3 regions of the Providencia zhijiangensis genome follow, and region 3 is predicted to be linked to each of the others. Evidence: predicted binding sites of a transcription regulator. Region 3 holds the regulator's gene; each other region holds the start of a gene.
What was found. The regulator PurR, encoded in region 3, represses purine synthesis genes. The targets are predictions, from matches to a motif close to CANGCAAACGTTTGCNTG.
Positions count from the first base shown of each region.

Region 1: a site for PurR is predicted at 2,797-2,814, ahead of purM (phosphoribosylformylglycinamidine cyclo-ligase). Genes of this name have one in related genera too.
Region 2: a site for PurR is predicted at 6,942-6,959, ahead of purT (formate-dependent phosphoribosylglycinamide formyltransferase). Genes of this name have one in related genera too.

Region 1 is NZ_CP135990.1:2,082,725-2,093,340, reverse strand. Features, by position in the region: gene QS795_RS09645 (GNAT family N-acetyltransferase) at 1-158, shown strand, start outside; gene QS795_RS09640 (SDR family oxidoreductase) at 214-963, shown strand; gene purN (phosphoribosylglycinamide formyltransferase) at 1,055-1,693, opposite strand; gene purM (phosphoribosylformylglycinamidine cyclo-ligase) at 1,693-2,733, opposite strand; gene upp (uracil phosphoribosyltransferase) at 3,051-3,677, shown strand; gene uraA (uracil permease) at 3,754-5,049, shown strand; gene hda (DnaA inactivator Hda) at 5,180-5,881, shown strand; gene arsC (arsenate reductase (glutaredoxin)) at 5,932-6,288, opposite strand; gene bepA (beta-barrel assembly-enhancing protease) at 6,301-7,767, opposite strand; gene QS795_RS09600 (AI-2E family transporter) at 7,911-8,993, shown strand; gene bcp (thioredoxin-dependent thiol peroxidase) at 9,074-9,544, opposite strand; gene QS795_RS09590 (glycine cleavage system transcriptional repressor) at 9,559-10,116, opposite strand; gene dapA (4-hydroxy-tetrahydrodipicolinate synthase) at 10,365-10,616, shown strand, end outside.
Region 2 is NZ_CP135990.1:2,906,497-2,917,112, forward strand. Features, by position in the region: gene yjiA (GTPase) at 1-302, opposite strand, end outside; gene QS795_RS13270 (YbdD/YjiX family protein) at 342-545, opposite strand; gene QS795_RS13275 (carbon starvation CstA family protein) at 647-2,800, opposite strand; gene QS795_RS13280 (WG repeat-containing protein) at 3,195-3,671, opposite strand; gene QS795_RS13285 (GMC family oxidoreductase) at 4,031-5,638, shown strand; gene purT (formate-dependent phosphoribosylglycinamide formyltransferase) at 5,688-6,866, opposite strand; gene rarD (EamA family transporter RarD) at 7,028-7,954, opposite strand; gene QS795_RS13300 (response regulator transcription factor) at 8,597-9,226, shown strand; gene QS795_RS13305 (helix-turn-helix domain-containing protein) at 9,970-10,602, opposite strand.
Region 3 is NZ_CP135990.1:1,564,671-1,575,286, forward strand. Features, by position in the region: gene QS795_RS07110 (helix-turn-helix transcriptional regulator) at 1-338, opposite strand, end outside; gene punC (purine nucleoside transporter PunC) at 503-1,726, opposite strand; gene punR (DNA-binding transcriptional activator PunR) at 1,848-2,753, shown strand; gene purR (HTH-type transcriptional repressor PurR) at 2,769-3,794, opposite strand; gene cydH (cytochrome bd-I oxidase subunit CydH) at 4,062-4,145, shown strand; gene sodB (superoxide dismutase [Fe]) at 4,234-4,812, opposite strand; gene QS795_RS07135 (Grx4 family monothiol glutaredoxin) at 5,412-5,759, shown strand; gene rnt (ribonuclease T) at 5,850-6,494, opposite strand; gene gloA (lactoylglutathione lyase) at 6,623-7,030, opposite strand; gene QS795_RS07150 (DUF1289 domain-containing protein) at 7,215-7,454, shown strand; gene slyA (transcriptional regulator SlyA) at 7,962-8,396, shown strand; gene QS795_RS07160 (outer membrane lipoprotein) at 8,864-9,331, opposite strand; gene anmK (anhydro-N-acetylmuramic acid kinase) at 9,857-10,616, shown strand, end outside.

The DNA of each region.
Region 1 (10,616 bases), 520 kb from region 3:
AGCGTGGTTTTGAGCAATTAACGTTATCTTCAACGCTGAATGCCCAAGCTTTTTATGAGAAACATGGTTTTATATTCGAGCGGGAAAGCATTTATTACTCCGCGCTTGCACAGTCTGAGCTACGCTGTATAGAAATGTCGATAAAACTCCAAGCATAGCGGCTCGCTGCTTTCCCGCTAATGATAAGAAAAAATAAAACAGGGCGCATAAAATATGAAAAACAATATTACGTTGATAACGGGTGGTGATCGCGGCATCGGTCGAGCGACAGCAATCAATTTGGCTCATAAAGGTCATAAAGTTTGTATTGGCTACCACACTCGTCAAGATTGTGCACAGGAAGTTTTAGACATAATTCGGCATTCAGGTGGTACCGCCATTGCGGTGCAGGCTGATATTTCTCAAGAAGAACACATTGTTTCGTTGTTTCAGCAGATTGATAAAGAATTAGGCCCCATTTCTGGGTTGGTTAACAACGCAGGAATAATCATGCCTCAAGCCTCAATAGAGCAGCTAGATGCACAGCGATTAGCGCGATTATTTGCAACGAATGTCAGCGGTAGTTTTCTTTGTGCGCGTGAAGCGGTCAAACGTATGGCATTTCGTCATGGTGGGCAAGGTGGCGCGATTGTGAATGTTTCTTCTGCGGCATCTCGCCTTGGTTCTCCCCATGAGTATGTGGATTATGCCGCATCCAAAGGTGCCATCGATACAATGACGATTGGTTTATCGCTCGAAGTCGCTGGGGAGGGTATTCGAGTCAATGCCGTCCGCCCCGGTTTTATCTATACAGATATGCATGCCGATGGTGGTGAAGCTGCACGGGTTGATCGGGTTAAAGATAGTTTACCGATGAAACGTGGAGGTCAGCCAGAAGAGGTTGCCCAGGCAATCGCGTGGTTATTGTCTGATGAGGCATCTTACGTAACGGGAAGTTTTATCGATTTGGCAGGTGGGAAATAAAGCGTTTCTTGCGAATGGTTGGGTTTGAGTTATTCGCTCAGACCAGCCAATCAAATCTGAGCGAATATATATAAACTTACCTAACCGCGTATTAATCTGCTTGAAAGCCCGTTGCCGATAACGGCTGGCCATCGAGTAGGGCTTTACCGTCTTGCATTACAAGGCGACCAGAAACAAACCACGCAATAACTTGAGGATAAATCAGGTGCTCTTGCAGTTTAACACGTTCAACCAAATCGTCTTCGGTGTCTTGCGGTAAAACGGGCACATGTCCTTGTAAAATAATCGGACCGCCATCCAGCTCTTCAGTAACAAAATGCACGGAAGTGCCGTGTTCTTTATCACCATTTTCAAGTGCACGTCGATGGGTATGCAGCCCCGGATATTTAGGCAGTAAAGAAGGGTGGATATTCAGCATTTTTCCTGTGAAATGTTTCACAAACTCAGGGGTTAAAATGCGCATAAACCCAGCCAAGACCACTAAATCCGGTTGGTATTGCTCGATAGCGTCTAACAGTGCAGCATCGTAGGCTTGGCGGTCAGTGAACGCTTTTGAGCTAACACAAAGGGCTGGAATGCCAGCCTCTTGTGCGCGAACCAAACCGTAAGCATCGCTTTTATTACTGATCACTGCGACGATTTGCCCATCGATTTCATGGCGTTGGCAGGCATCAATAATCGACTGCAAATTACTGCCACTGCCTGAAATCAAAACAACGATGTTTTTCATTAGCGGATAACAACCTGCTCTTCACCCGCAGGTAAGTCGCCAATGGTTCCGATCTGCCATGCATTTTCACCTAACGCAGTCAGCAGTTTTAATGCAGACTCAACTTCGGTTTGTGGCAGGGCAATGATAATACCGACGCCGCAGTTAAATGTACGATACATTTCGTGAGTGGTGACATCGCCCGCTTGTTGCAGCCATTCGAAGACTGCAGGCCATTCCCAGCTGTTGCCATCAATGATGGCTTGAGTGTTGTCAGGTAAAACGCGAGGAATATTTTCCCAGAAGCCGCCGCCCGTAATGTGTGCAATGGCATGAATGTCGTTTTTAGCGATCAGTTCTAAGACATTTTTAACATAGATACGGGTTGGTTCTAACAGGTGATCAGCGAGAGGTTTGCCCGCTAATTGCGTGGTTTCTGGATTGGTTTTGCTCACTTCCAGAATTTTACGCACTAATGAATAACCGTTAGAGTGAGGGCCGCTTGAGGCTAACGCGATCAGTGCATCGCCCGCACTGACTTTTGTGCCATCAATAATTTCAGAGCGCTCAACAACACCCACACAGAAGCCAGCAACATCATAATCTTCGCCGTGGTACATGCCCGGCATTTCAGCGGTTTCACCACCGACTAATGCACAGCCAGACTGCTTACAGCCTTCCGCGATACCAGTGATAACGCTTGCAGCGGTATCCACATCCAGCTTGCCAGTTGCATAGTAGTCTAAGAAAAACAGTGGCTCAGCACCTTGGACAATCAGGTCGTTGACGCACATAGCGACTAAATCGATACCGATGGATTCATGACGTTTTAAGTCCATCGCGAGGCGTAGTTTAGTTCCCACACCGTCAGTGCCTGAAACTAAAACAGGTTCACGGTATTTTTGTGGTAGGGCACACAGTGCGCCGAACCCTCCCAATCCTCCCATCACTTCTGGACGGCGAGTCTCTTTCACCACACCTTTGATACGTTCAACCAATGCGTTACCTGCATCAATATCAACACCGGCATCTTTATAGCTGAGAGAGGTTTTATCAGTCACTACGGCCCCCAAGGCAATTGCATTTTGGAAAAGATAACTTCATTTGCCGATATTCTATCAGGCTCCGCAAACGTTTGCGATAGCTTTCTGACTGAAATATTTGATGTAATAAATTGCGATGTCGTGACGCAAAGCGCATGATTTTATTCGCTGCCTACACCATAAAAAATATTATGTGTATACTAATTCAGCAAATAACGTGTGATTGATGATTGTTTGACCTGAATCAAGATGATACTAGTGGCATTGAGGGAAAAAAGCGGTATAATCCCGCGATTTTTTTGTCCGGTGACGTTTTAAAAAAGTAGGAGAAACCCATGAAGATCGTTGAGGTAAAACACCCTCTCGTTAAACATAAACTCGGCCTGATGCGAGATCATGACATAAGCACTAAGCGCTTTCGTGAACTGGCCTCAGAGGTTGGTAGCCTACTGACTTATGAAGCGACCGCTGACCTAGAAACTGAAAAAGTAACAATTGATGGTTGGTGTGGTCCTGTAGAAATTGAACAAATTAAAGGTAAAAAAATCACTGTAGTTCCTATTCTACGTGCCGGTATTGGCATGATGAACGGCGTATTGGAAAGCATCCCAAGCGCACGTATCAGCGTAGTGGGTATTTACCGTGATGAAGAAACGTTACAACCTGTCCCTTATTTCCAAAAATTAGTTTCTAACATTGATGAGCGTATGGCGCTGATTGTAGACCCAATGTTAGCAACGGGTGGTTCTATGATTGCAACCATCGACCTCCTGAAAAAATCTGGCTGTAATTCCATTAAAGTCTTAGTTTTAGTTGCTGCACCGGAAGGTATTGCTGCATTAGAAGCAGCGCACCCAGACGTTGAACTGTACACGGCTTCAATTGACCAACACTTAAATGATGAAGGTTACATTGTTCCGGGTCTAGGAGACGCGGGCGATAAGATATTTGGTACTAAATAATAATGAAGCCGACTGAAGAGTCGGCTTTTTTTTGATAAAAAAAATAATATTCACGACGCATAAGAGGATGACGAGCATGACACGCCGCACGATAAGTGTTGAAGAAAGACCACCATTACTACAAACCATTCCATTAAGCTTTCAACATTTGTTTGCCATGTTTGGGGCAACGGTTATTGTTCCTATTTTATTTGGCGTGAACCCGGCAACGATTTTATTATTCAACGGGATCGGTACGCTGCTGTATTTATTTATCTGTAAGGGCAAAATTCCCGCTTATTTAGGGTCGAGCTTCGCCTTTATTTCTCCAGTATTAATTTTACTGCCTCTTGGGTATGAGCTAGCGCTTGGCGGATTTATTATCTGCGGGGCACTGTTCTGTATAGTAGCATTGATTGTCAAAGTGGCAGGGCGCGGCTGGATCAACGTGATGTTTCCACCTGCAGCGATGGGGGCGATTGTCGCGGTTATCGGTCTAGAATTAGCGCAAACGGCAGCGGGTATGGCGGGCTTATTACCTAAAGAAGGCGCAGCGGTTGATTCAAGCACCTTAATTATCTCGATCACCACATTGTCGGTCACTATCTTGTGCGCCGTGGTTTTCCGTGGGTTCTTATCGATTATCCCAATCTTAATCGGTTTCCTATCAGGTTACGCGCTTTCCTACTTTATGGGGATTGTGGACTTTACACCAGTAATTGAAGCGCCATGGTTTGCTATTCCAACATTCTATACGCCACGTTTTGAATGGTTTGCGATTTTAACCATCCTACCTGCGGCGTTAGTGGTCATTGCGGAACACGTTGGGCACTTAGTGGTGACTGCGAATATCGTTGAGCGCGACTTAATGAAAAATCCTGGCTTACATCGCTCCATGTTCGCAAACGGTTTCTCTACCATGTTATCGGGTTTCTTTGGTTCAACGCCAAATACCACTTACGGCGAAAATATCGGCGTAATGGCGATTACTAAGGTCTACAGTACTTGGGTTATCGGTGGCGCGGCTATTATCGCTATATTACTCTCTTGCGTGGGTAAATTAGCGGCGGCAATTCAATTAGTGCCAGTACCTGTCATGGGTGGTGTTTCACTGTTACTGTACGGAGTCATCGGCGCTTCGGGTATTCGCGTTCTGATTGATTCAAAAGTTGATTATAACAAACCACAAAACCTGATTTTAACCTCAGTGATTTTAATCATCGGAGTGAGTGGCGCGGTGATCCACATTGGTCAAGCTGAACTGAAAGGGATGGCGCTGGCGACTATCGTCGGTATTCTGATGGCGCTGTTATTCCGCTTTATTACCTTTGTTCGCCCAGAAAAACAGTTTGTGACTTCAGAAGTGAAAGTCTTAGACGAAAATAAAAAATAAGTCACGATTAAGTAAAATAGATTGCCGGAGTGGCTAAAGCTCCGGCAATTAACCGTCAGGCTGTTCATCTCTTCTTGTTATTTATGATAAACTCAATGGCGTTAATTGAACTGCACAATCAGAGGCGCTTCTGAATACACCATCTCAACTCTCATTACCACTTTCTCTTCCTGATGATGAAACCTTTGCCAGTTTCTATGCAGGGGAAAATGAGGGATTACTCTCTGCGCTAAAAACGGCGATTAATCAGCCTCATGGTAGTTATATCTATTACTGGTCAAGAGAAGGGGGCGGTAAGAGTCATTTACTGCATGCGGCATGTGCTGAGTTGTCTGAGCAAGGTGTTGCTGTGGGTTATGTGCCGTTGGATAAACGCGCTTACTTTGTGCCTGATGTGCTCGAAGGTATGGAACATCTTTCTCTGGTCTGTATTGATAACATTCAATGCATCGCAGGAGATGAAGAGTGGGAAATGGCCATCTTCAATTTGTATAACCGCATTTTAGAAATTGGTCGAACGTGCTTACTGATCACCGGGGATCGCCCACCGCGCCAGATTGATTTGAAGCTGCCGGATTTAGCCTCTCGCCTCGATTGGGGGCAAATTTATAAACTGCACCCTTTAAGTGATGAAGACAAAATTTGTGCGCTGCAATTACGTGCCAGTATTCGTGGATTTGAATTGCCTGAAGATGTTTGTCGGTTTGTATTAAAACGGTTAGACAGAAAGATGGGCACCTTATTTGATATCTTAAATAAGCTTGATCACGCCTCGATTGTCGCTCAACGTAAAATGACCATTCCTTTCGTTAAAGATATTCTCAAATTATAAAAAATTGGCAGCCCATCGACTGCCAATTTATTGTCTGCCAAATAGCCTGCTTATAAAATTTCCAGCACCTGCTCTGGTGGGCGACCTAACTTGGCTTTTTTACCTTTTACTACAATCGGGCGCTCAATTAACTTTGGATTATCATGCATGGCTTGAATAAGCTGCGCTTGAGTGACGCTATCATCCGCTAATTTCAACTCTTTATAGATATCTTCTTTGGTGCGCATTAACTGGCGTGCATCGGTAAATCCAAGCATCTTCAGTAATTTTTCAATATCAGCTACTGAAGGTGGCGTCGTTAAATATTCAACTACCGTTGGCGTGATGCCTTTTTCTTGCAATAAAGCCAGCGTTTCACGACTCTTGGAGCAGCGAGGGTTGTGATAAATTTTAATTGAATCCGTCATTATCTTTATTCCTTACGGTTTTGCGTTGCTATCGCGCTCTTTTAATCGAGTAAGTTCATCGATTCGCGCATCAAAACGTTGTTGTTCATAACTACCTAAGCGGCTTTTACGGCTCGCTTCGCTTAAATAATTAATGGCAGTGTCATAGTTACCGCGCAGTGCCATGCCTTCAGCATACGCTGCCAATTCTGCATTACGATCCCCTAGTTTTGCTGAGGCTTCGGCAAGCAGATCCCAACCAATAGGGTCGTCAGGGTAATCAAACGTATATTTATTCAATAAATTAGTGGCTTCTTTATATTGCCCGTTACTGACGTATGCGTTCGCTAAGTTGACAATAAACACCGTATTTTTCGGTGATTTTTTCAAGGCATCTTGCAAACGAGCAACTGCTTTGCCAACTTGTTTTTGCTCAATATCGATATCGGTCATGGAGTCGATAAACCACGGGTTATCCGGCTGCTTGGCTAACAATTCAGAAATAATAACGCCCGCTTCGCTGTATTTTTTATCTTGAGATAATAATAATGCTTTACCGTACTTCGCCGCCATTTGCTCTTGAGCATTGCCTTTATTGTAGTTTTCGATGATTTGATCCAGTGCATTGCGTTGATCCGCAGGGCTGTACATGGACAAAATACGAACACGTGCCAACATAAAGTCTAATGAAGATGGGGCATGGACTTTCGGATATTGGTTTGAACGGTTACGGGCATCGGCTAAACGACTGTCTGGTAAGGGGTGAGTCAGTAAAATTTCTGGCGGTTTAGACATATAGCGGGTTTGGTCCGACATGATTTGCATAAAATCAGCCATGGCATGAGGATCAAACCCTGAACGACGCAATGTTTGCAGGCCAATACGGTCGGCTTCTTGCTCATTGGCTTGTGTAAAACTGATCATCCCTTGCTGCATTCCCGCGAATGTTCCCGTTAATGCGGCAAAACCGGCTTGCGGGTTCGCCATCACCAGTAATAGAGAACCGATAGTACCTGCGATAGCTAACGGCGTTGTGGCTTTTTGGTCTTCCATCATTCGCGCCAGATGGCGCTGAGTCACGTGAGAGATTTCGTGCGCCATAACGGAAGCAAGCTGGCTCTCATTTTGGCTATAACGAAACAGTGCGGAGTGAAGAACCACGTTACCGCCAAAATAGGCGTAAGCGTTAATATTCGGGTTATTGACTAGGTAAAATTTAAATGGCGTTTTGACAGAATCGGCATTCGTCACTAAACGTTGCCCCAGTTTATTCACGTACTGGGTTAGTAATGGGTCATAAATGAGTGGGGTACTTCCTCGAATTTGACGAGTGATGGCATCACCCATAATGATTTCTTGGTTAATGCTGAGCGTTCCTCCCGCGGTTGTACCAATATCGGGTAGGGTATCTTCAACAGCACTATAGGCAGGTAATACAGCACTATGGATAAGTGCGGACATCAGGATAGCGAGCAGTGGATATTTCAGTTTTTTAGTCATCATGCATATCTTCACTTATTACCTACAAAAAACGCGAATTAATTGGGAGATATGATAGCAAAAGCTATCGTAAAATCTGTTATTCGGTATAATTTTCTTCAATTTAGGAACTGTCTTTGTTTTACATTCCCAGGAGCCAATGAATGTTAGAAATGTTTTTACAATGGTACCGTCGGCGCTTTGCTGACCCGCAAGCAGTTGCGTTGTTTAGTTTGCTGGTTATTGGCTTTCTGGTCATCTTTTTCTTCAGCAGTATACTGGCTCCATTATTAGTCGCAATTGTCTTAGCATATTTACTTGAATGGCCAACACATTTACTCCAACGACTGGGTTTATCCCGCGTTTTAGCGGTTAGCATCATTTTGACCTTGTTTGCTGGAATAAGTGCCATGGTGATCTTAATTATTGCACCAACAGCGTGGCAACAAGGGATCAACCTCGTGGCGGATTTACCTAACATGGTCAATCGCTTTAGCGAGTTTGCTCGCCGATTACCGGAGCAATATCCCGCACTGGTAGATGCTGGCATCATTGATATGATGGCAGATAATGTGCGCAGTAGATTGTCAGTTGTTGCGGAGTCTGTGGTGAAAGCGTCGGTGGCCTCACTAATTGGTATTTTCACCTTAGCAATCTATCTGGTTTTAGTACCATTGATGATGTTTTTCTTATTAAAAGATAAAGAAAAAATCACCAAAAGCTTTGTTAAACTTCTCCCGAAAAATCGCCAGTTAGTCAGTAAAGTCTGGTTGGAAATGAATCAGCAAATTACCAACTATTTGCGTGGTAAAGTCACGGAAATGGTGATTGTGGGCGTCTGTACCTACATTGGTTTTGCTTATTTTGATTTGCGTTACTCAGTGTTGTTGTCCGTACTGGTGGGTGTTTCGGTGCTTATTCCTTATATTGGTGCGGTTGCGGCGACGATCCCTGTCGTGCTGGTGGCATTATTCCAATGGGGCATAGGTACTGAGTTCTGGTCACTGTTTATTGTTTATCTGGTGATCCAAGGGCTAGACAGCAACATCGTCGTGCCGCTGTTGTACTCAGAAGCCGTGAACTTACATCCACTCGTGATTATCTTGTCGGTGGTGATTTTTGGCGGGTTATGGGGATTCTGGGGCGTGTTTTTTGCGATCCCGCTTGCAACTTTAATCAAAGCGGTGATTAACGCGTGGCCACAAGATTTAAGTGATAGTGAGACAACAGAGAAAATAGAAGGCTAGAAAAGAGCCAGTAAGAAAAAAGGGTTGCTAAATTAGCAACCCTTTTTAGTGATTAGGTTTTAGTCACTATGTATCAGTAATTAGGCGTTAGCGTTGATGTACGCTAATACGATTTCATGATGGTTACTGGTTTTAAAATCGTCAAATACGTGCTCGATGGTGCCATTTGCATCGACAAGGAAACTAATGCGGTGGATACCGTCATAAGTTTTACCCATAAATTGTTTTTCACCCCACACACCAAATTGTTCACAAATTTGATGATCTTCATCGGATAACAGTGTGAAGTTTAATAACTCTTTTTCAGCGAAACGAGCCAATTTTTCTGGTTTGTCTGTACTAATACCTAAAACTTCGACACCTTTTGCTTTTAGTGTATCCATCTCATCACGCAGTCCACATGCTTGAACTGTACAGCCTGGCGTCATCGCTTTAGGATAAAAGTAAACTAATACGCGTTGACCCTGGAAATCAGAAAGATTGATGATTTCACCATCTTGGTCAGGAAGGCTAAATTGAGGTGCCTTATCACCGGCTTTCAATGGGTTCATTACATATATCTCCGTTAACTCTGCATTTTGGGGTTGTTAACAATACTGATGTTGCCTTTGGCATTTAGCATTGTACATAGTTGTTGAAATTTATTCTTTATAATTATGCCATTATCATCCAGTGGGTCATGGGCTGTAATTTGAATTTCCAATTGAGCCGGTTGTGTATCATTTGCAGGCTGTGTTTTAGAAATCAATTCTGCGATGTTGCACTGTTGAGTGGTAAACAAATTGGTAAATTGTTCAATAATACGCGGCGCATCGTCGACCATTACATTCACGGTTACAGTAGACGGATAGTAGGTTTTTTGTACGCTATGCGTGCGTTTCATAACAATCAGCAAATCTAACTCTGCCCCTTTAGTTGGTAAAATCGCCTCTAGAAGCGTGATAGCATTCCAACTGCCGGATAACATCATTATAAAAGTAAATTCCTCGCCAAACATAGCGAGTCGACTATCCTCAATATTACAATCACATTCACTGACAAGGCGTGTAATTGTATTCACAATGCCCGGACGATCTGTTCCCAGCGCAGTAATAACAAGAAATTGCGGTTCAGTCTTAGGCAAAGTATCTTCCTTATTTTGACTAAATTTAGGTCAATGATATTGACTCAGGATGCTGGTAAGGAAACCATAAAATTGTGAATCTGCCAAGTGGGGCGATTCACTCTTGCGACAAATATGGCTGAATTATTACTTCTATTTAAGTTAATGTCATCGGCATTAACAAAATTCATTAAAATCTTGCGTTTGGGTGGTTTTCTTCTGTGAAATGAAAACGTAACATGGAAACTCACTATTTAGGGGGCATTGCGATGGCTAATCAAAACGTAAACTACAAAGACTTTTTACAAGGCAGTATTGTTGCTGTGATCACACCAATGGATTCAGCGGGTAACGTTGATAGAGAAAGCTTGAAACAGCTGGTGGATTACCATGTCGCAAATAAAACCTCTGCGATTGTGTCAGTGGGAACAACGGGGGAATCAGCAACATTAAACCATAAAGAGCACGTTGATGTAGTGAAAGCGACGCTTGAGCTAGCTGATGGCCGTATCCCAATTATT
Region 2 (10,616 bases), 1.3 Mb from region 3:
ATACCCGTACACTCAATCACTAAACGCTCAAAATCGAGTTTGCCGCTGTCTAAACCATCCAATAAATCCAACAGCGCATTTTCTAATTCATTAGAACGACTGCAACAAATACAGCCATTACTTAAGGTGGTGATTTGCGTGGCACGGTCGCCAATCAACGCATTATCGATAGGAACTTCGCCGAACTCGTTTTCGATCACGGCAATTTTATGGCCATGCTCCGCGTTGAGAATGTGGCTCAATAGCGTGGTTTTTCCTGCCCCCAAAAAGCCCGTTAAAATCGTTACATTGATTGGTTTCATTATTGCCCTCATCATGCCATTCATTGATAAGAAAGTTCGTTAACAGCAGCGAAATCCGCCTTTACCATTGCCGCCGTAGCGAGCATCTTGTCGTTCACGAAAAAACTCTTTATAGGTCATCACAGGTTTATCGGGGTGATTATCTTTCATGTGCTGCACGTAAGTATCGTAGTCGGGGATCCCCACCAGCATACGCGCCGCCTGCCCTAAATATTTACCAGTTTTACCCAAGTTTCCAAACATAACCATCTCCAAAGGCAAAATGCCCGACACTGCATTTTCGTACAATGTCGGGCTTCCCTTACTGTTTCGAGTGAAACTTAACTCGATGCATTATTCTGCTCTTAGTGTGAAGATGACACTTTCACACCCTCTTTAGGAACAGGAACATAAGGGGTTTCTTTATCTGTACGATTTGGGTTTTTATGGGCTTTCATTCCCACACGGATACCGTAGAAGATAATACCGTAAACCACCACTAAGAACAGAATACTCAGACCCGCGTTAGTGTAGTTATTAATAATAATGTGATTCATATTAGTAATTTCTTGTGCCGTTAACTCAGCACCACCCGCGGCGATTTTCTCTTTGTAAGATTTCGCTAAGTATAAGAAACCTTCCAGTTGAGGATTATCGCTGAATAATTTCAGTCCCAGAGCCCATGTGGTACAGATTAATAACCATACCGCTGGTAACACAGTGACTAAGATGTATTTACTGCGTTTCATCTTAATCAATACAACCGTACTCAGGACTAACGCTACCGCTGCCAGCATCTGGTTGGAGATACCGAACAGTGGCCACAAGCTCTTAACGCCGCCCAGTGGGTCAACAACGCCTTGATACAGTAAATAACCCCATAAACCTACGCATCCAGCTGTACCGATGATCCCAGCAAACAGAGAGTCGGTTTTCTTCAGGAATGGCACGAAGTTACCCAGTAAATCTTGCAGCATAAAGCGGCCAGAACGGGTACCCGCATCCAGTGCCGTTAAGATAAACAGTGCTTCAAACAGGATACCGAAGTGATACCAGAAGCCCATATTGGCAGCAGGCATAATTTCGTGGAATACAAATGCAATACCGACAGCTAAGGTTGGCGCACCACCGGCACGGTTCAGAATCGAAGGTTCACCAATATCTGTCGCTGTTTGCATAATTTGTTCAGGGGAAATCACAAAGCCCCATGAACTGACCGTTGCTGCTGCATGAACAGACACATCTTTCAGTTGCGCCATAATTGCCGCGCCATCAGGGCCACCCAGCTCATGCAGGTTAGGCATAGTGATACCTAATGCTGATGGTGGAGTGTTCATTGCAAAGTACAGGCCTGGCTCGATGATAGAAGCGGCCACTAGCGCCATGATAGCCACGAAAGATTCCATTAACATCGCACCGTAGCCGATGTAACGCGCGTCTTTCTCGTTCGCTAACAGTTTTGGCGTCGTACCTGAAGAGATTAAGGCGTGGAAACCGGATACAGCACCACACGCAATGGTGATAAACAGGAATGGGAACAGTGTACCTTTCCAAACAGGACCAGAACCATCAACAAACTGCGTCACCGCTGGCATTTTCAGTTCAGGGTTAAGGATAACAATACCCACTGCTAAACCAACGATAACCCCGATTTTCAGGAATGTAGCTAAGTAGTCACGAGGCGCCAAAATCAGCCATACAGGCAGTAACGCGGAAACAAACGCATAACCGACTAAAGCATAAGTAATGGTTGTATCTTTAAAGGTCAGTGCTGGGCCCCAGTAAGGGTCGTGTGCAATCACACCACCAAACCAAATAGAAGCGACTAACAGTGCAATACCGATAACGGCAATTTCACCCACACGTCCCGGTCGGATATAGCGCATGTATATCCCCATAAAGAGTGCAATCGGCACAGTGGAGCAAACCGTAAAGACACCCCATGGGCTTTCTGCCAGTGCTTTAACCACGATCAGCGCCAATACGGCGAGGATGATGATCATAATTAAGAAGCAGCCAAACAGTGCTAGCGTACCTGGGATTGGCCCCAATTCTTCTTTAACTATCTCACCAAGGGATGCACCGTTACGGCGTGAGGAGATAAACAGCACCATAAAGTCCTGTACCGCCCCCGCAAGGACAACCCCTGCCAGTAGCCACAATGTTCCCGGTAAGTAACCCACCTGAGCCGCCAATACTGGTCCAACTAATGGACCCGCCCCTGCGATAGCCGCAAAGTGGTGACCAAACAGAACGTTTTTATTGGTTGGAACATAGTTTAAGCCGTCATTATTAATGACCGCTGGTGTAGCACGCGTTTCGTCCAGCTTCATCACTTTTTTAGCGATATATAAGCTGTAGTAGCGATAAGCAATCAGATACACCGCCACTGATGCGACGACGATCCATAATGCACTAATGTGCTCGCCGCGTCTTAGCGCGACAACCCCTAAACAGATTGCACCGATGATCCCGAGGATCATCCATGGAATGTGTTTTAAAATACCATTTTTGTTCATAGAACACCCTTCTGAGGTAGAACGAACATGCCATTAATACGTAATTACCGTTTATTAAACTGCGAAAACGTTGTTTTTAGTCGTTTTCGATGAATAACAAATGATTTTTTAATAGGCAGTGGTTGAATGATTTTGAATGTGAAAAATTGAGTTCTGCCATAGTGGGTATGGTAAGAAATTACTATCAGGAAAAGCGAAAAGTTACCTTGAGTGGTGGCATACAGAATTAAGCGGTTAGTTTTTTGCAGTGAATGGTTTTCAAGCGTCGCCCAACCCTAAAAAAATGTGATCTGAGTACCAAATATTTTCTATTTCAATAAGTTAAGTAATTTTTAAAATCATGTTTAAATTGTGACTTTTGTTAAATCCCAGAGGGTAATACATGAATAAAACGCTAATTCCCCCCCTTGAGCGGATTAACAATTTCTTGCCATTCTCCCCCAATCCACCAGCTATGTTCTCCGTCGGTTTGCCGCTCACACTTCTCGCCGACCTTGGCTTTACCGTTTTCGAATGGATATGCACAATCATAAATCGGCTCAATCACAATCTCTCCAGTTTGTGCGTTGGCATAACCTATTTTTTCCCCCTGACGAATTCGGTATAGCCCTTCACTCGCAGGGTCAAGACCATTATCAAAATAGTAAAACTGATACACTTCATTATCCTGCTTATCCACGAGCCTGATGCCACCTTTTGTATATACGCTTCCTTTAAGGCAATACAGGAAAGGTGAAGAAGGTTCAAAGCAGCGGATTTTTTCGCTTTCTTCTTCCGCCATTAACTGAAACTGTTCTTCGAGTGGCATGGCAGCTGCCATTGTCGTCAACACAGAACTCATCAGCATGCTTTTTATTAGTATCGCTTTCATTCGTAAAGGCGCCTCTCATTTTATTAGACGCCCAGCATCCCTTAAAGCATTCCTAATGGGTATCAGATAATCACGCAATTCTTTTCTATGCGTCTTTTTCGTTCGCACTATTTTTCACTAAGAATAACCCAACCAATAAAACATTAACTTATTAATAAAATTAAAAACAAGACTAAAAAATTATGAAATTAATATTTTCCTTTTAAATAACAATAATTAGATAAAACTAAAAAATAGTTACATAGGAAATTATTTTTGAAGCAAATCACACTAAAAGAACATTATTCATACATTAATAACTCAAAGGCGTTATTGTTAACTAAATGATGATTGAATGTTAATTTCAATGAGGATATGAAATGAGCACACAAAAATATGACTATATTATTGTCGGTGCAGGCTCCGCAGGTTGTGTTCTCGCCGCACGCCTGATCCAAGAAACCCAAGCTCGCGTGCTACTTATTGAAGCGGGCGGTTGCGATAACCACATGTTTATCCGTATGCCTGCTGGTGTAGCAAAAATTATTGCCCAAAAAAGTTGGCCCTATGAAACCGAACCAGAACCTCACGCCAACAACCGCAAAATGCAAATTGCTCAAGGTCGCGTGCTCGGGGGCAGCAGTTCAGTCAATGGCATGATCTACATTCGCGGGCAAAAACAGGATTATGATAACTGGGAACAAAAGTACGGATGCGAAGGCTGGGGTTATCAAGATGTCCTACCGTGGTTTAAAAAAGCCGAACGCAATGAAAGCCTAACCGGGGAATACCACGGCACTGAAGGACCTCTTCCCGTCAGTGAAAACCGTTATCGCCATCCACTTTCTATGGCATTCATTCAAGCGGCTCAAGAACATGGTTTACCTTACGTTAATGACCTTAATGGAGAGAGCCAACAAGGAACCAGTTTCTATCAAACCACCACACACAATGGGGAAAGAGCAAGCACCTCCAAAACCTATTTGAAATCAGTGGCAAATAGCGACCGTTTAACTCTCAAACTTAATACCCAAGTTAATCGCATTATTATCCGCGATGGGCAAGCGGTTGGCGTGGCTTACCAAGGTAAAAATGGTCACGAAGTCGAAGCCCTAGCGCGAGAAGAAGTGCTAGTTTGCTCCGGCGCAATGGGATCAGCGAAGTTATTGATGCTCTCTGGTATCGGCCCTGAAGAACACCTTTCTTCTTTAGGGATCAAAACCGTAACGAATTTACCCGTGGGCAAAAACTTTCACGACCATTTGCATATGTCCATCAACGTCACCACCAAAGAGCCCATCAGCTTATTTGGTGCCGACCAAGGCTTTGCCGCTATCAAACATGGTTTTGAGTGGATGGCATTTCGCAGTGGGCTACTCGCTTCTAACGTTTTAGAAGGAGCCGCCTTTAAAGACAGTTGCAACCAAGGTCGCCCAGATGTGCAAATTCACTTTTTACCTATTTTAGATAGCTGGGATGATGTACCGGGAGAGCCGCTACCTGCCGCTCACGGTTTTTCACTGAAAGTCGGTTACTTACAACCTAAGTCTCGCGGGGAAATTTTACTGCGTAGCCAAAACCCGCAAGATCCGTTAAAAATTCACGCCAATTACTTAGCTGAACCAGAAGATATGGCAGGTTGTAAACGTGCGGTGAAATTCGGTTTAGAGGTATTAAGCCAGCCATCATTGCAAGCTGTCAGTAAAAATACATTGATGCCGCCAGCCCAAGTTCAGCATGATGAGGAGCAATTAGAAGAGTTTGTGCGTAATTTCTGTAAAACGGTTTATCACCCTGTTGGCACTTGCCGTATGGGAACCGATACCGCAAATTCCGTCACGGATTTACGTCTTCGCGTTCATGGGATCAACAAACTACGTGTGGTGGATTGTTCTGTGATGCCAGAAATCCCAAGTGGCAATACCAATGCGCCAACCATCATGATTGCGGAACGCGCAGCCGCGATGATTATTGAAGATAGGCAATAATCCCCCTAAAAAGCCCCCCGCCTAAACCCAGCATGGCGGGGGATAATCACTAGCCTGTTACTTTCACTCGATCCGCCGCCGTTTTTGCCATCTCTAGGGCTTGCTCAATCGAATCTCCGACCGCGAGCGCCACACCTAAACGACGCGTTCCTGCTATTTCCGGCTTACCAAATAGACGCAATTGAATATCAGAACCAAGTGCCTCATGAATGCCCGAAAAAACTACATTCCGGCTATGCAGCTCTGGTAAAATCACGGCCGATGCGCTAGCCCCATACTGGCGAACAGTGCCAATCGGTAAGCCTAAGAAAGCGCGGACATGTAATGCGAATTCAGATAGGTTTTGAGAAATTAACGTCACCATGCCTGTGTCATGAGGGCGAGGAGAGACTTCGTTGAAAATGATCTCATCGCCACAGACAAACAGCTCCACACCAAATAAGCCGTATCCACCTAAAGCGGTGACAATTTTCTTCGCCACATCCTGCGCTTTTTGCAAAGCAATGTCACTCATCGCTTGCGGCTGCCAAGATTCGCGATAATCGCCTTTCTCTTGGCGATGCCCCACTGGTGCGCAGAAATGCACACCGTCTGCCGCGCTAATGGTTAATAAGGTAATTTCAAAATCGAAATTCACCATTTTTTCAACAATCACGCGCCCTTGACCTGTACGCCCGCCTTCTTGGGAATAATTCCACGCACTATCAAGCTGCTCCGCGGAGCGAATGATGCTCTGCCCTTTCCCCGACGAGCTCATGACTGGTTTTACAATGCAGGGAAAGCCAATTTCATGGGCTGAGGCTTCAAAATCCGCTTTCGTTTCCACGAAGCGGTATTCAGAGGTTGGGAGCTGTAGCTCTTCAGCTGCTAAACGGCGGATCCCTTCACGGTTCATGGTTAAGTAAACCGCATTAGCAGATGGCACGACTTTTTGACCTTGCTTTTCGAGTTCCACCAACGTTTTGGTGGCAATCGCTTCAATTTCAGGCACGATAAAATCCGGTTTCTCGCTCGCAACAAGTTGGCGTAGTGCTTCACCATCCAACATATTAATGGTGTAGCTACGATGAGCAACATGCATCGCGGGTGCGTTGTCATAGCGATCCACCGCAATCACTTCAATACCCAAACGCTGGCACTCAATCGCCACTTCTTTACCTAACTCCCCCGAACCGAGAAGCATAACTTTTGTCGCGCTAGAACAAAGTGCAGTACCTAATTGGCTCATGATAATGACCTTATATCCCCAGAGATAAATGCTGCTACATAAAAGATAATGTCTAAAAAGATGGCAGGGATTATATACGCAATCGTTTGCTTTGACCATGATAGAAGCGCAGCCTGCTGACGATATTCTCCATAAACAGGCTAATTGATTAAAATCACAGGTTAAATTTGAGGAGGTTCATCTCGCCCGGTCACATAAGGTTGGCGGCGCGCACCTTTGCCATAGCGTTTATGAAGCAGCGCTAACACGCAAAACAGTAGGCCAATCCAAATCAAGGTGAAGCTGACACCTTTGACCCAATCGAAAATTTCATTAAACAGGAAAACGGCTAACAAGAATTGAATTGTTGGCTCTATATATTGTGCTAAACCAATCACCGTTAATGTGGTGCGTTTAATCGCTGCCGTGAAAAAGAGTAATGGAATAATTGTCACAGGTGCCGCCAACATGTACAGCATTTTGGTTTGCCAATCACCATTTTCTACTGCACTCATTCCATGTGCGGATAACCACCATGTAATACCTACCGCTAGGGGTAATAACCAGAGCGCCTCTAAAAACAGCGAGGTGATAACATCAAAACGAATAAATTTACGGATCAAACCATAAACCGCAAAGGCGCTCCCCATCACTAACGCTAAAACGGGCAGTTCCCCATATTGAATAATTTGGTAGGCAACACCGGAGAAAATAAACACCACAGCGAGTTTTTCTGCAAAAACTAAGCGCTCTCGCAAAAAAATCACCCCAAGCAAAATGGAAAATAAGGGATTAATAAAATAACCCAAGCTCGCAGCCAGTACTTGTCCATGGGTTAAAGCATAAGTGAAGGTTGTCCACGACACCGCCATAATCGAGGAGCTAAAAAAACATAGTACAATTGAACGTTTATCTGCCCACACTTGTTTCCACAGGGATTTATTCTTGATAAGCAACCGAATAAAAAATAAGAACGGAAGAGACCAAATCAATCGTTGCGCCAGTAATTCCATGGCTTGAGCATCTGGAAGTAACCGATAAAACAGCGGGGTTATCCCCCAAAGAATATAAGAAAAGATAGCTAATGCTACCCCGGAACGCAGCAACATAATTTATCCGTATGAAAGTGTGGTTGATTTTTCTTCTCTATAATACGCCAATAACGGAAAGATAATAGGTTGAAGTGCAAACTATCACTAAGGTTATCGACCAATTTATTCACACTAAACACTTTTATTAATGATATGAAAACCTATAGTGCAATATCTTTTAAGGAAATCATTACGTGTATTCACTCATTTTTTTTAGAGTGCATTGCAATTTTACGGAGCGAATTTTAATAACTTCATCACAAAACATAAAAACAGATAAAAAATATCAAGGCGGATGATTAATTAAATTTCATAAAATTGCTAATAGTGCTTTTTATGACTAACATTTTGCGATATTATTACTTAGCTAAATAACATTATTTTCATGTTATCTAGAAAACATAATAATCGTAAGACAAGCTTAAAACTCTATCTTGTTACAAAACATTAAACAGATGTTACGTTTTGACACATACTTTAACTTTTGTTTCTTTTTTATATTAAAATTAGGCTAGTACTTTTTTTAATATCAATTACGTTCAGCAATAATCTATAAAAAAGAATAGTTGGAAATATATTGCCATTTTCATCGGTAAATTATTCTCATTCTATTAAACTACGTTAATTTGAATGTCAAATCCGTTTAACAGGAGTTTGGTGATGAATAACGCCATTCATGTAATCGTTGAAAACGATAATGTCTTTAAGAATAAACTGAAATCAAAGATGGAATCTTTAGATTTTATTTTTAAATTCTATAATGACGAAGAGGTATTTATTAGTACTTATACTTACCCTAAAGAAGAGAATGCAAAGGATTGTGTTTTATTATTCGTAGGCAATAACTCAAGTCATATTAATAAATTAAAAAACCTTACTCAATCTTTAGCCGTTGTCCCTGTTATCGTCATCGCAGAAGAACCTTCCGCGGCACTATGTAGAGACTGTTTCAAGGCTGGGGCCTTTGATTTCTATGCATTTCCATTTGATGACAGAGTGTTTCTAAGCGCTATTCAAGGAGCTAATGAACACTTTGATAAACAAAATGAAAATCATAAAAAATATATCTATTTAGCCGATAAATTCGACCGTCTTTCTGCAAGAGAGCGTGAAATCATGGACATGATTTTAGACGGGAACACCAGCAGAGAAACGGCTGAAAAACTATCATTATCACCAAGAACCGTAGAAGTACACCGTTCAAATATTTATACAAAACTAGGAATAAAATCACTGCCTCAATTAATCCAAGAGTATGAATATATTAATACTTATTCTGCAAACGCTTAATTATCTTTATTCACCAGACACCCTTCCTGCCTAATGGTTTATCAAAAAACCATTAGGCATTTTTTCTTCCTCGAGATCATCCAGAAAAATACAATTAAATTTAGATTTTTATTTAGATAACGATTTAGTTTAATCATTTAACTTAACTATCCACTTAACTATTCGGCTAACTATTTTTCACTATCAAACTTAGCATAACGATTATGCATTCTATTTCGCTTTATTAATTCATCACCCTAAAATAACTATTTTTTAATCAATAGTGGAAAATTAAATAAATTGCACTATCATTTTTATACAAGGAAACTGTTACTCTAGTTATTAATAACAAAAATCGCATTTATAGCTAAATATAAGATTAATATATTTAGTTTAAAATAAAATATAAACCTATATATATCCCCATAGCCATTTACTCTAACTGTGAGTATGCGTATTCACTGAAATAAAAATCTATAACGTCAAATTAAAACCAATTCCTAAAAAAAAGCGTACTGAGATCAACATACTTATCGACAAGATAGGTTGATAATCTTAGCTCTTTTTCATTTCTTCTCTTTCGTTTCGCTGCAAGGCGTGACTGAGCCCGCAATCAATATGCATTGATAGTGGGCTTAGTGATTACCGTAAGGCTGTGTGATTTGAATGCTTCGAACGTTTTCAGCATTGCTGCTGAAAATCAGTAGAAGCTTTTTTTATTGGCAGGACTGTTTTTATTGACGGAACTGTTTTTATTAACATAGCTATAGCTTGTATTCGCGAATATCAATCTGATACTGCTTCAACTTGCGCCACAGTGTCGTACGTCCCATATTTAACGCTTGATGCATCTCCTGAATTTTTCCGCCGTAAGCCAGTGCGGCTTCGATAATTAACGCTTTTTCCACTTCATGAATGTTCAAGTCATGGAACAGATTATGTCCGAGAGTCTTCTCTGAAAGTTTTTGCCAGTAAAAGTGACACTTCAACTTTTCACTGATTTCTCGCCCTAGGGTAAGAGTGAGTGCTAACAATATATTGCTGCTGGTTGGCTCCCCACGTAACACCAACGTGGCTAGCAACCGCGTTTCATCATAAATAGGGGCAAAATAATAAGTATGTCCTTGTGAGTTAATCGGCTGGTCATCTAACGAAGTGACCTGCATTTGAGAGAATATCCAAGATGGCAACATAGCGCCGCTGTCTGATTTACGGTTAGACCATAAGGTTTGACCATATTTATCCAACAACATTCCTTCAATGTCGAAATCATGGATAGGTGATAAGCCACTTGTGATAGCTTCACTTGCCAGTTGTATCAATAACTCCGGATTAATGGAGCATGAAGATTTTTCTGTAAGCTGTGCGAGTTTGGGAATTGTAAAATCAATAGTCATAATCAGCCTTATTC
Region 3 (10,616 bases):
CAATTATTGCTCCATATTTGGCTAAGCGGAGTAGGGATATCCGTATAATTTAACGTGCGTTGGGGAAGTAAAAAACGTAAGGCATCGTGGCGAATACGTAGAACCATCACGCTGGCATTATTCGGGATAGCCGTAAATATATTGACTCTGGGGATGATTAGCTGAAATGGATTGACGGATGTATGCTCGTGAGTCGACATACTGATATTTTCAGTCGAAACCCATATTTCAGCTCCTGTGCCTGGGAAGATCTTAATAGCATCAGTAAATTTCTTGATAATCAAAACTGAACTAACAAATTCTTTTAATTCATCAGGAGGATAATACTGTTTCAGCATGGCTCTTCAAAACGTCATAATTGAATATGCTAATAATAGCGTGTTATAGATAAAAAATTAACTCTATAAAATACGTATTAACTAAAATAAAAAAGTCAGCCACGTTATCAATAATGGTAACGTGGCTGATTATTATGAAGCTAAAAAATAACGTTAACTAACGATTAGTCATGTTGATACTCAGTGTGCTTAATCGCATTATTTGATTTGCTGGCACAACGCTGCATGAAATAGCCTATAATCATTGGGATCACCGTAAATGCCATCACGCCAGTCGTGGCGAGTAACGGGTCAAAGGTGAGCGCAGAGACTAATAAGCTGGCTAAGAAACATAACCCTAATTGTAAGGCATTTTGTAATGCAGCGGCCTTACCACTGGCGGATGGGAATGTGTTAAGGGCTTTGGCTACGGCAATTGGGTATGATGCGCCATTCATGGCGGCCATAAAGCAGAATGGTACTAAAATCATAGTTAATGTTGGCTGAGTATAAATCGCCATCACAAATAATATAATCATGCTAACGGCATAACCGGCTAGCAGGATTGGGAACAACGTTTCAGCACGCACTTTAGCTAATACGAAGCGGCAGCCGTATCCTCCGACAATAAATGCCAGTGTTTGAGGGATATAACTTAGGCCGATATCCGAAGGGTTAAAACCCATATTGCGTAGAATAAACGGCGAACCCGTTAGCCATGCAAAAAAGCCAGCGCTACATGCTGCGTATACAAGCACGTTACCACTGAAAACAGGGGAGCTTAACAAGGTAGCAAAGGAAATTTTGGTTTGTGTCTGGTTTTCTTCTGCGATGACTTTCGGCGCCACTTTTTTTAGCATCAAAGTCGGTAGCAGGAGTAAAACGCCTACCATCATCAGCACGATGAAGATAAATTCCCAGTTTTTGTGCTCAAGCACCCAAGCACCTAAAAGAGGCGCTAATGCTGGAGAAAGTGCCACTAAAGGCATGATAGAGGCAAATACTTTTTGGGTATCAGCTTCGTTATAGCGGTCGATAACGAGGGCTTGCCATAAAACTGCAGCAGAACAAACACCAACGGCCTGTAAGAATCGAAGGATTAATAACTGAGTGGCATCGGTGACCCAAATCATAGCCAAGCAACTAACAATAAATAGGGAAAGCCCTACAATGAGAATAGGTTTGCGTCCTAATTTATCTGAAAGGGGGCCCCATAGTAGCTGGGCAAAAGCAAAGCCAGCTAGAAAGATACTTAATGAGGCGCTGATAGCACCTTCAGTCGTATTTAAGGTTGTTTGCATTGAACCAAAGGCAGGCAGATACATATCGATGGCTAAAAACCCCAGCATGCTTAGGCCGGCAAGGTAAATCAAAAATCCAGAGGAGTTTTTTGTCGCAGTATTTGTCATAGTTTTGCTTAATCTGTATTTAAAATAATGTTAATAGTTATCTTATTGTATAGGCTATTTTTTTACGTTGTGAAACGGTAATATTTGGACTCTGCTATCAAATAATTTGAAAGGAAAGAAAATGTGGTCAGCTCATGCACTTGAAGTCATAGACGCAGTTGCTCGAACGGGAAGCTTTAGTGGTGCTGCGGATGAGTTGCATCGAGTCCCTTCAGCGATCAGTTACACAGTAAAGCAAGTCGAAGAATGGTTGGCGGTTCCGCTATTCGAGCGCCGTCACCGTGATGTGGTATTGACGGAAGCAGGAGTTATCTTTATTAAAGAAAGTCGAAGTGTTATCAAAAAAATGATTGATACTCGACATCAATGCCAACAAGTCGCCAATGGGTGGCGTGGGCAGTTCAGTATTGCCGTTGATTGCATCGTAAAACCGCAGCGTACGGAACAGCTGATTTTGGATTTTTATCGTCATTTTCCTGATATCGAACTGTATATCCACCCTGAAGTGTTTAATGGGGTTTGGGATGCATTAGCGGATGGGCGTGTGGATGTGGCGATTGGAGCGACCCGTGCTTCACCCATTGGAGAGCGCTATAGTTTCCGCGACATGGGCTTTATGTCATGGCGTTGTGTTGCGAGCCCCACTCACCCATTAGCGAAAATTCAGGGCAAACTGACGGATGACCAAATGCGTGAATATCCAAGTTTGTGCTTAGAAGATACCTCAAGAAGCTTACCGAAAAGAGATACTTGGGCGCTGGACAACCAACGACGCTTAGTTGTGCCTTACTGGGAAAGTGGTTTAGCGTGTTTGGCAAATGGTCTGTGTGTGGGGATGGTTCCAGAGCACCGTGCAGCACCTTTGTGTGCAGAAGGTAAGTTAGTTGAGCTGGAATTAGCGCAGCCGTTTCCTGAAAGCCCTTGCTGCTTAACATGGGTTGAGAATGATACATCTCCAGCGCTGAGATGGCTTCTTGACTATCTTGGTGATAGCGAAACTCTCAACGCGGAGTGGTTTGCGAGCTAATGTGCTGAGATAGACTTAGCGGCGATAATCAATAAATGGACCATCAGCCACGGAACGGCGCTCAACTAAACGCGGGTGAACTTCAATCGTTTGTGCATCTTCGCGTTTATTCACAATACGATCGAGCAACATCGCAAACGCCATTTGTCCTAAACGCTCTTTTGGTTGGTGGATTGTGGTTAATGCAGGCGTGAAATAGCGCGCATTACGCACGTTATCATAACCAATGATGGAAATGTCTTGAGGGACGCGTAATCCCATCTCGTCAGCTGCACAGATTGCTCCCATCGCCATGATATCTCCACCACAGAAGACAGCCGTTGGGCGGTGTTTGTTACTGAGGATCTGCATCATCGCTTTATAGCCTGATTCTGGCTCGAAATCCCCTTGAACAATCCATTCATCTTTCAACGTGACTTTGGCTTCTTCCATGGCTTTTTGGAAGCCGGTTAAACGCCCAATGCCTGTATTTCTTTCAAGGGAGCCAGGGATCACACCAATTTCACGATGACCACGGTCAATAAGATAACGACCTGCTAAATAACCACCGTGGAAAGAGTTATCAATAATACTGTCAGTGAAATCTCCGCGAGAGGTACCCCAGTCCATGACGACCATTGGAATATTTCGGTAATCTTCCAACATACCAATCAAGGTGTCAGGGTATTCTGAACACATCACAAGTAGCCCATCGACACGTTTTTGTGCCAACATTTGCAAGTACGCTTTTTGCTTACCTAAGTTATTGTGAGAGTTACATAAAATTAGAGTATAGCCTTTCTCATAGCAACTATTCTCGACAGACTCGATCACTTCTGCGAAATAGGGGGCTTCACTTGATGTTGCCAACAGGCCAATTGATTTGGTGTGGTTGACTTTTAAACTACGTGCAACCGCACTCGGAGAATAATTGAGCTCTTTGATGGCGGCCCAAACGGCTGTTTTTGTATCATCAGCGACAAAACGCGTCTTGTTGATAACATGGGAGACGGTTGTGGTAGAGACGCCCGCACGTTTCGCCACATCTTTAATTGTTGCCATGAGAAGAAAAAACTCCTAACCAAAACTTGGTCTCTAAAATAATTCTAGTTAAATAATTACCTGCATATTGATGCATAGTACCTTTGCTGGCAATAATTTAGCGATTTGTTGTCGATTTTGTCTGATCTAGCGCAAAAACGAAAGAAATAATTGATGTTATAACATGTGATATAGACACTGGTTTTACGTTTTTGTGCATGTATACTGAAATAACCTTTTTATTTTATGGTTATTTGATAATTCAATTTCTTTATATGAGAGGGTCTCATGGATACAGATTTTAAATATGGATTGCTAGCTGCGCTTGGCTCTTTAGCTGTAATTATTTTGTTTGCTGTGCACATTTTCTGATTTCATTTCCATCCTATCTAATAAGGATGAGAAATAATTAAGGGCGAGTATTATACTCGCCCTTAGTCATTTTAGATCTGAACTAAAATTAAGCCAGATTTTCTTCAACAAATTTCCAGTTAACCAGCGCCCAGAAGTTTTCTAAGTATTTTGGACGTGCGTTACGGTAGTCGATGTAGTAAGCGTGTTCCCAGATATCAACAGTCAAAACTGGCTTGTCGTCACCAGAAATTGGTGTTGCCGCGTTAGACGTGTTAACGATAGCCAGGCTGCCATCTGCTTTCTTCACTAACCAAGTCCAACCTGCACCGAAGTTTTTAACTGCGGCATCAGTGAATTGCTCTTTAAACTGAGCAAATGAACCGAATGCTTTGTTGATAGCTTCTGCAACTTTACCTGTTGGTTCACCGCCTGCGTTTGGAGCCAAGCAGTGCCAGTAGAAAGTGTGGTTCCAAACTTGAGCCGCGTTATTGAATACGCCAGCTTCAGAAGTTTTGATGATTTCTTCTAAAGACAGACCTTCAAATTTGGTGCCTTTGATCAGGTTGTTCAGGTTAACAACATAGGTGTTGTGGTGCTTACCGTAGTGGTATTCTAGGGTTTCAGCAGAGATATGAGGTTCTAAAGCATCTTTAGCATAAGGTAGAGCTGGTAATTCAAAAGACATTGCGTACTCCTTGATTGCTTTTATTCAGTGTTTAGGGTGTTTGCTCGTAAAATGAGCGAAATTAAATGTACTGCTATTAATTAATCTACTTCTAGTATAGTGACGTCGAGCTGTAGTTAGCTATTGCGAGCATCGTAAGTTATGTATTTATCATAACAGAATACAGGTTACAGTAAGAAAAAACCTGTTCCATGATGCTATTTATGCCTTAATTGTTAGTAAGTTGCATAATTATTATTCCACTGCATGTCATTATTTTCATTGAAGAGCAGGGAAATACATCAAGTGTTATTAATTTGCTAATATATTAACAAATAACTCCCATGATTACACGGCAAAAACGCCCATCGTGAATTTTTTATAGTAAAAAGAAAACGTTGCTATTTGCTTTTCACCTTTTGAGTACAGCAAATAGGAGTGCTATAGTATTCACCTTATAAAACTGGCATATTGTATGAAACAATCACGGAACAATTTGCGATGTTTTGACTATGCCGGCGATTACACCGGTCAATGTGTTCTGTCTAATGAGTTGCCTTGCAAATGATTCAAAGTGGCTCAGTGACTGCAAAATCAGCACCCACGTTTTAGGATATAAAATGACAACTATCGAAAAAATTGAGCGCCAAGTTAAAGAAAATCCAATTTTATTATACATGAAAGGCTCTCCAAAACTGCCTAGCTGCGGTTTTTCTGCTCAAGCTGTTCAAGCTCTGTCTTCTTGCGGTGAGCGTTTTGCTTACGTTGATATTTTACAAAACCCAGACATTCGTGCAGAGCTGCCAAAATATGCTAATTGGCCAACCTTCCCACAGTTATGGGTTGATGGCGAGTTAGTCGGCGGTTGTGACATTATCGTTGAGATGTTCCAACGCGGCGAATTACAAGCTCTGATCAAAGAAACTGCGGACAAATACCGTCCAGCAGATGAAACCATCACTGAGTAATCAAATGGTTGAATAAGCTTTCCTGCTTATATTGATGAAAACCGTATTAGCGTAAAACTAATACGGTTTTTTTGTATTTAGGGGGCGAGATTATTGAGGCTCGCTAGGCAGTGGCCATCCGCCTAATTTTTTCCATTTATTGACTAATTCGCAAAATAATAGTGCGGTACGGTTAGTATCGTATAGGGCACCGTGGGCTTGCTTGCCATCAAATGGAATACCTGCGGTGACACACGCTTTCGCAAGAATGGTTTGTCCAAAGACTAATCCGCTCAGTGCTGCAGTATCAAAGGTTGCGAATGGATGGAAAGGGTTGCGTTTTAACCCTGAACGCTCTGCCGCATTCATAACAAAGCTGTGATCAAAATTTGCGTTATGAGCTACCATGATCGCGCGATTGCAATCGGTATTTTTCATGCCTTTTCGAATTGTTTTAAAAATGGCATGAAGTGCTTCATATTCGCTCACTGCACCACGTAGAGGGTTAGTGGGGTCAATACCTGTGAATTCCAGTGCGGAGGGCTCCAAATTCGCTCCCTCAAAAGGTTCTACATGAAAATGTAACGTTTCATCAATGGCCAGCCAGCCATCTTTGTCCATTTTGAGTGTAATGGCAGCTATCTCTAATAGACCATCAGTTTTGGGGTTGAACCCACCAGTTTCGACATCAATAACGACAGGGTAGTAACCCCGGAAGCGGTTAACCAGTGAGTTAGGGTTATTTTTTTCAGACATTAGGCTTTCAATTTACAGTTTCTGGTTGGCTTTCATTATGCCAAAGGGAATATATTTTTGCAGGTAGATACTGAAGAAATTTTAGGTGATGGTTATCATCACCTAAAATATAAAATGTATGCGAGGGATTAATTGCCTAATCCTTTGCTTGCACTTTTGTTTTCGATAAGCTCAATTTTATAGCCATCAGGATCTTCAACAAATGCGATAACGGTTGTGCCGCCTTTGACTGGGCCTGCTTCACGAGTGACATTTCCACCTACTTGACGAATGTCCTCACAGGTTTTAGCGACATCATCAACACCTAATGCAATATGACCATAAGCATTGCCTAAATCATATTCTGTTACGCCCCAGTTATAAGTTAACTCGATAACAGCACCTTCACTTTCATCACTGTAACCGACGAACGCTAAAGAATATTTGTATTCTGTATTTTCGCTCGTGCGCAGTAAGCGCATACCTAATACTTTGGTATAAAAATCAATGGAGCGTTGCATGTCAGTAACACGGAGCATGGTATGTAGTAAGCGCATAATAGTAGTTTCCCTATAAATTCTTCAGGCAATAATGCTTAAAGTCGAATCGATTTATCTATCAATATAACGTGGCAATATGACTAAATACAGCGATTGAGGTTTATTTTTTAGTCATATCATGGTTATACTCAATTTGAGGGAGTATATCATAATTTTATGTTTATATTACGGGTGGTTAACGATGGCAGAACAACTTGAGTTTTTTGACATACCAAGCCCTTGCCGTGGAATATGTCAAACCAACGAGCAGGGATATTGCCGAGGTTGCTATCGAACCCGTGATGAACGTTTTGGTTGGTTACAGTTAACTAACTCTGAAAAACGTCATGTCATCCGTTTATGTCGCCAGCGATTTTTAAGAGCAAATAATAAGAAAGTGGTTCAAGAAGACATGAATGACCCTCAACAGTCTCTGTTTTGATTGATAATAAAACAATTCCATGCAAAATGATTCAATAACAAATCAATTCACTTTAATTAATTTCAATGGTTACATTTCAATAAAATTTTATTTATTCAAAATGATGATGAAATTCATATAAATCAACTGTAAATAACATAATTTTAAGAATAACTATATTGCTTTGTTTTTAAAGAGTTTATTTGCTGTTGCATTTTTTATTGTTAGTTGTAATTACTATAAGGGTTAAAATAGATAGATTCGAAAGAAGAGTAAGGCTATTCTTATTAATAAGATAATTGATAGGTTGTCTTATTAAGTGATTATATTATTTTTATATGAAAAAGCATGGAGGAAAACAAGATATATATCACTCAATAATTTATTGATGCTCACTATATATAGGTATTTATTAGGTGTTGGCTCAATAAAAGGTTGTAAAGATAAAAGGGAATTAATATATAATTTAAAAAATAATATGTATTCGGTATATTTTTTAGACATTATAATTATATAAAGGAGGGTAAATTGGAATCTCAAATTGGAACTGAATTATCTCGTGTAGTCCGTATGTGGCGAGCATTGATTGACTATCGCCTCAAGCCACTTAAACTCACACAAACACACTGGGTAACACTGCATAATATTAGCCAGTTACCGCCCGAGCAATCACAGATTCAATTGGCAAAAGCAATCGGCATTGAACAACCTTCTCTGGTCAGAACATTAGATCAATTAGAAGAAAAAAGACTCATTTCACGTCATACATGTGCAAATGACCGACGCGCTAAGAGAATCAAACTCACAGAGGAGTCAGAGCCTTTTATCAAAACGGTTGATCAAGTGATTAATAATACTCGGACAGAGATTTTAAGTAATATTAGTCATGACGAGCTAAGCCAGTTATCTTTATTGCTATTAAAACTGGAGAAAAACATTCTACGTTTACAGAACGATTCATAGACTACTAATTATTTTTTCTCATTTAATTTTATTACTATGAATATAATTAACCTAAATATATATTAAACTAATAACTATAGCCACCATGCACGTAATATGTATTTCTATATAGATGCATGATTTTTTACGTGAGGCGGCTTTGTGTTCTATCACTATGGATTAATTATTAAAAACATACGGTATTAAGAAGGATTAGAGAGTGAAAATATGAATAAAAAATTTGGGTCAAGAAAAATAGAGAATACATACGGTGTAAATTACATTTTACTTGAATAGATATCAATCACAATTATTCAATAAAGTTCTGCTATGGAACCCATAAACGAAAAGATAGCGAAGTGCTCAGGGCGATAAAAATATTATTACTAATAAGCTAAAAAAATAAAACACTAATCATGATTTAAATAAAAAATGCGTTCATCGATTAATTAGTCGGTGAACGCATTTTATTTTGAATTTATGTCAAATTAGCGAGGTGATACAGTAACTGTATTTCCGCTGTTTGCGATCATAACACGCTGACCTACACGGAAAGCGGCAGGATCTTGTTTCTGAACAACAACAATGTTTTTACCACTGTCTAAACGGATTTCAAGCTGCACACCTTGGCTTTTGTTTAGAGCCCCTTGTGCTTGTTGACCAGCTAAACCACCTGCGATTGCCCCAGCCGCTGTTGCTAGCGTTTTACCAGTACCACCACCGACGGTATTACCTAACAGGCCACCGATAACTGCACCGCCAATTGCACCAATCACGTTACCATCTTCACCCGCTTGAATGGTCACTGGGCGTGCGTTGAGTACCGTACCATAAGTCACAGTTTGGACTTGTTTAGCATCTTGAGCTGAAATAGTATCACCAGAAAGCGTACTTGTATTGACACAGCCAGATAACGCAACAACAGCAGCAACACCTACAAAAACTTTCTTAAGCATAATAACTCCTATGAGACTTGCTGTTCGTGGCAGTAACGTAGCATCGAAGATTTGTTCTTACCATAAGCACAACAACATCAAAAATTTATTTTTAGATAACAGAGCCTAGACTACTAATTTTGAATTAAATAATGCATCAACACTAGGTAAAATATCTCAAATTCCACCCAAAATCCCAATTCAAAGCACCCTTTGCTAAAGAATTATCTATTTTTTGACTATTTTAGAACATCAATTTATAGCAAAGGCTAAATAGGGGATTTTTACCTGTAATAAGAACTACTCACCTTAAGGTGTAGCAGATAATTACAGAATAAACCATTATAAATCAAATAAAATAATCAAGAGATAAAAAAACGATTTATTGCTGCTATTTTGCTCACTATTTTCATCTCTTCTATCAATTATTTATTATTCCTGCGAAGCGCTACGAGAAATTGAATCGATCAGTTGACAAATTTTTCTCTAAAAGCACAATCTTTCCTAGTTTATCTCATTGAGTGAATAGACACGTTAAAGGGAATAATGATGATTAAATCGGGTCGCTATATTGGTGTTATGTCAGGAACCAGCCTAGATGGTGTTGATGTCGTATTAGCTGCAATTAATGATAAGTTTGTTGCAGAACAAGCTAGCTTGAGCGCCTCATTTCCGATTGAACTAAAAAAGCGCATTCTCAATATTTGCCAAGGGCAAGAAACAACACTTTCTGAATTGGGAAAAATAGACAGAGAACTTGGCACAATATATGCCGATGCCATTAATCAGCTTCTTCATCAAACGGGTCTATCTCCTGAAGATATTATTGCGATTGGTTGTCACGGGCAAACGGTTTGGCATGAACCTGATAGTGAAACACCGTTTACTATGCAGATTGGTGATAACAACCGCATAGCGGCGTTAACGGGAATAACGACTGTGGGGGATTTTCGCCGCAGAGACATGGCTTATGGTGGACAAGGTGCTCCGTTAGTTCCTGCATTTCATTTAGCCGTATTAGGGCATCCGATTGAAAAACGTATTGTGCTAAACATTGGCGGGATTGCTAATGTTACCGCATTGCTACCAAATGCATATGTAAAAGGCTATGACACAGGACCAGGCAACATGTTAATGGACACTTGGGTCTGGCGTAATAAGCAACAAGCGTATGATAAAGATGGTGAATGGGCAAAAACAGGAACGGTGAATCAGGCATTATTAAATGCGATGCTTAATGATAGCTATTTTAAACGTTCAGCTCCTAAAAGTACTGGGCGTGAATATTTTAATATGCAATGGCTAG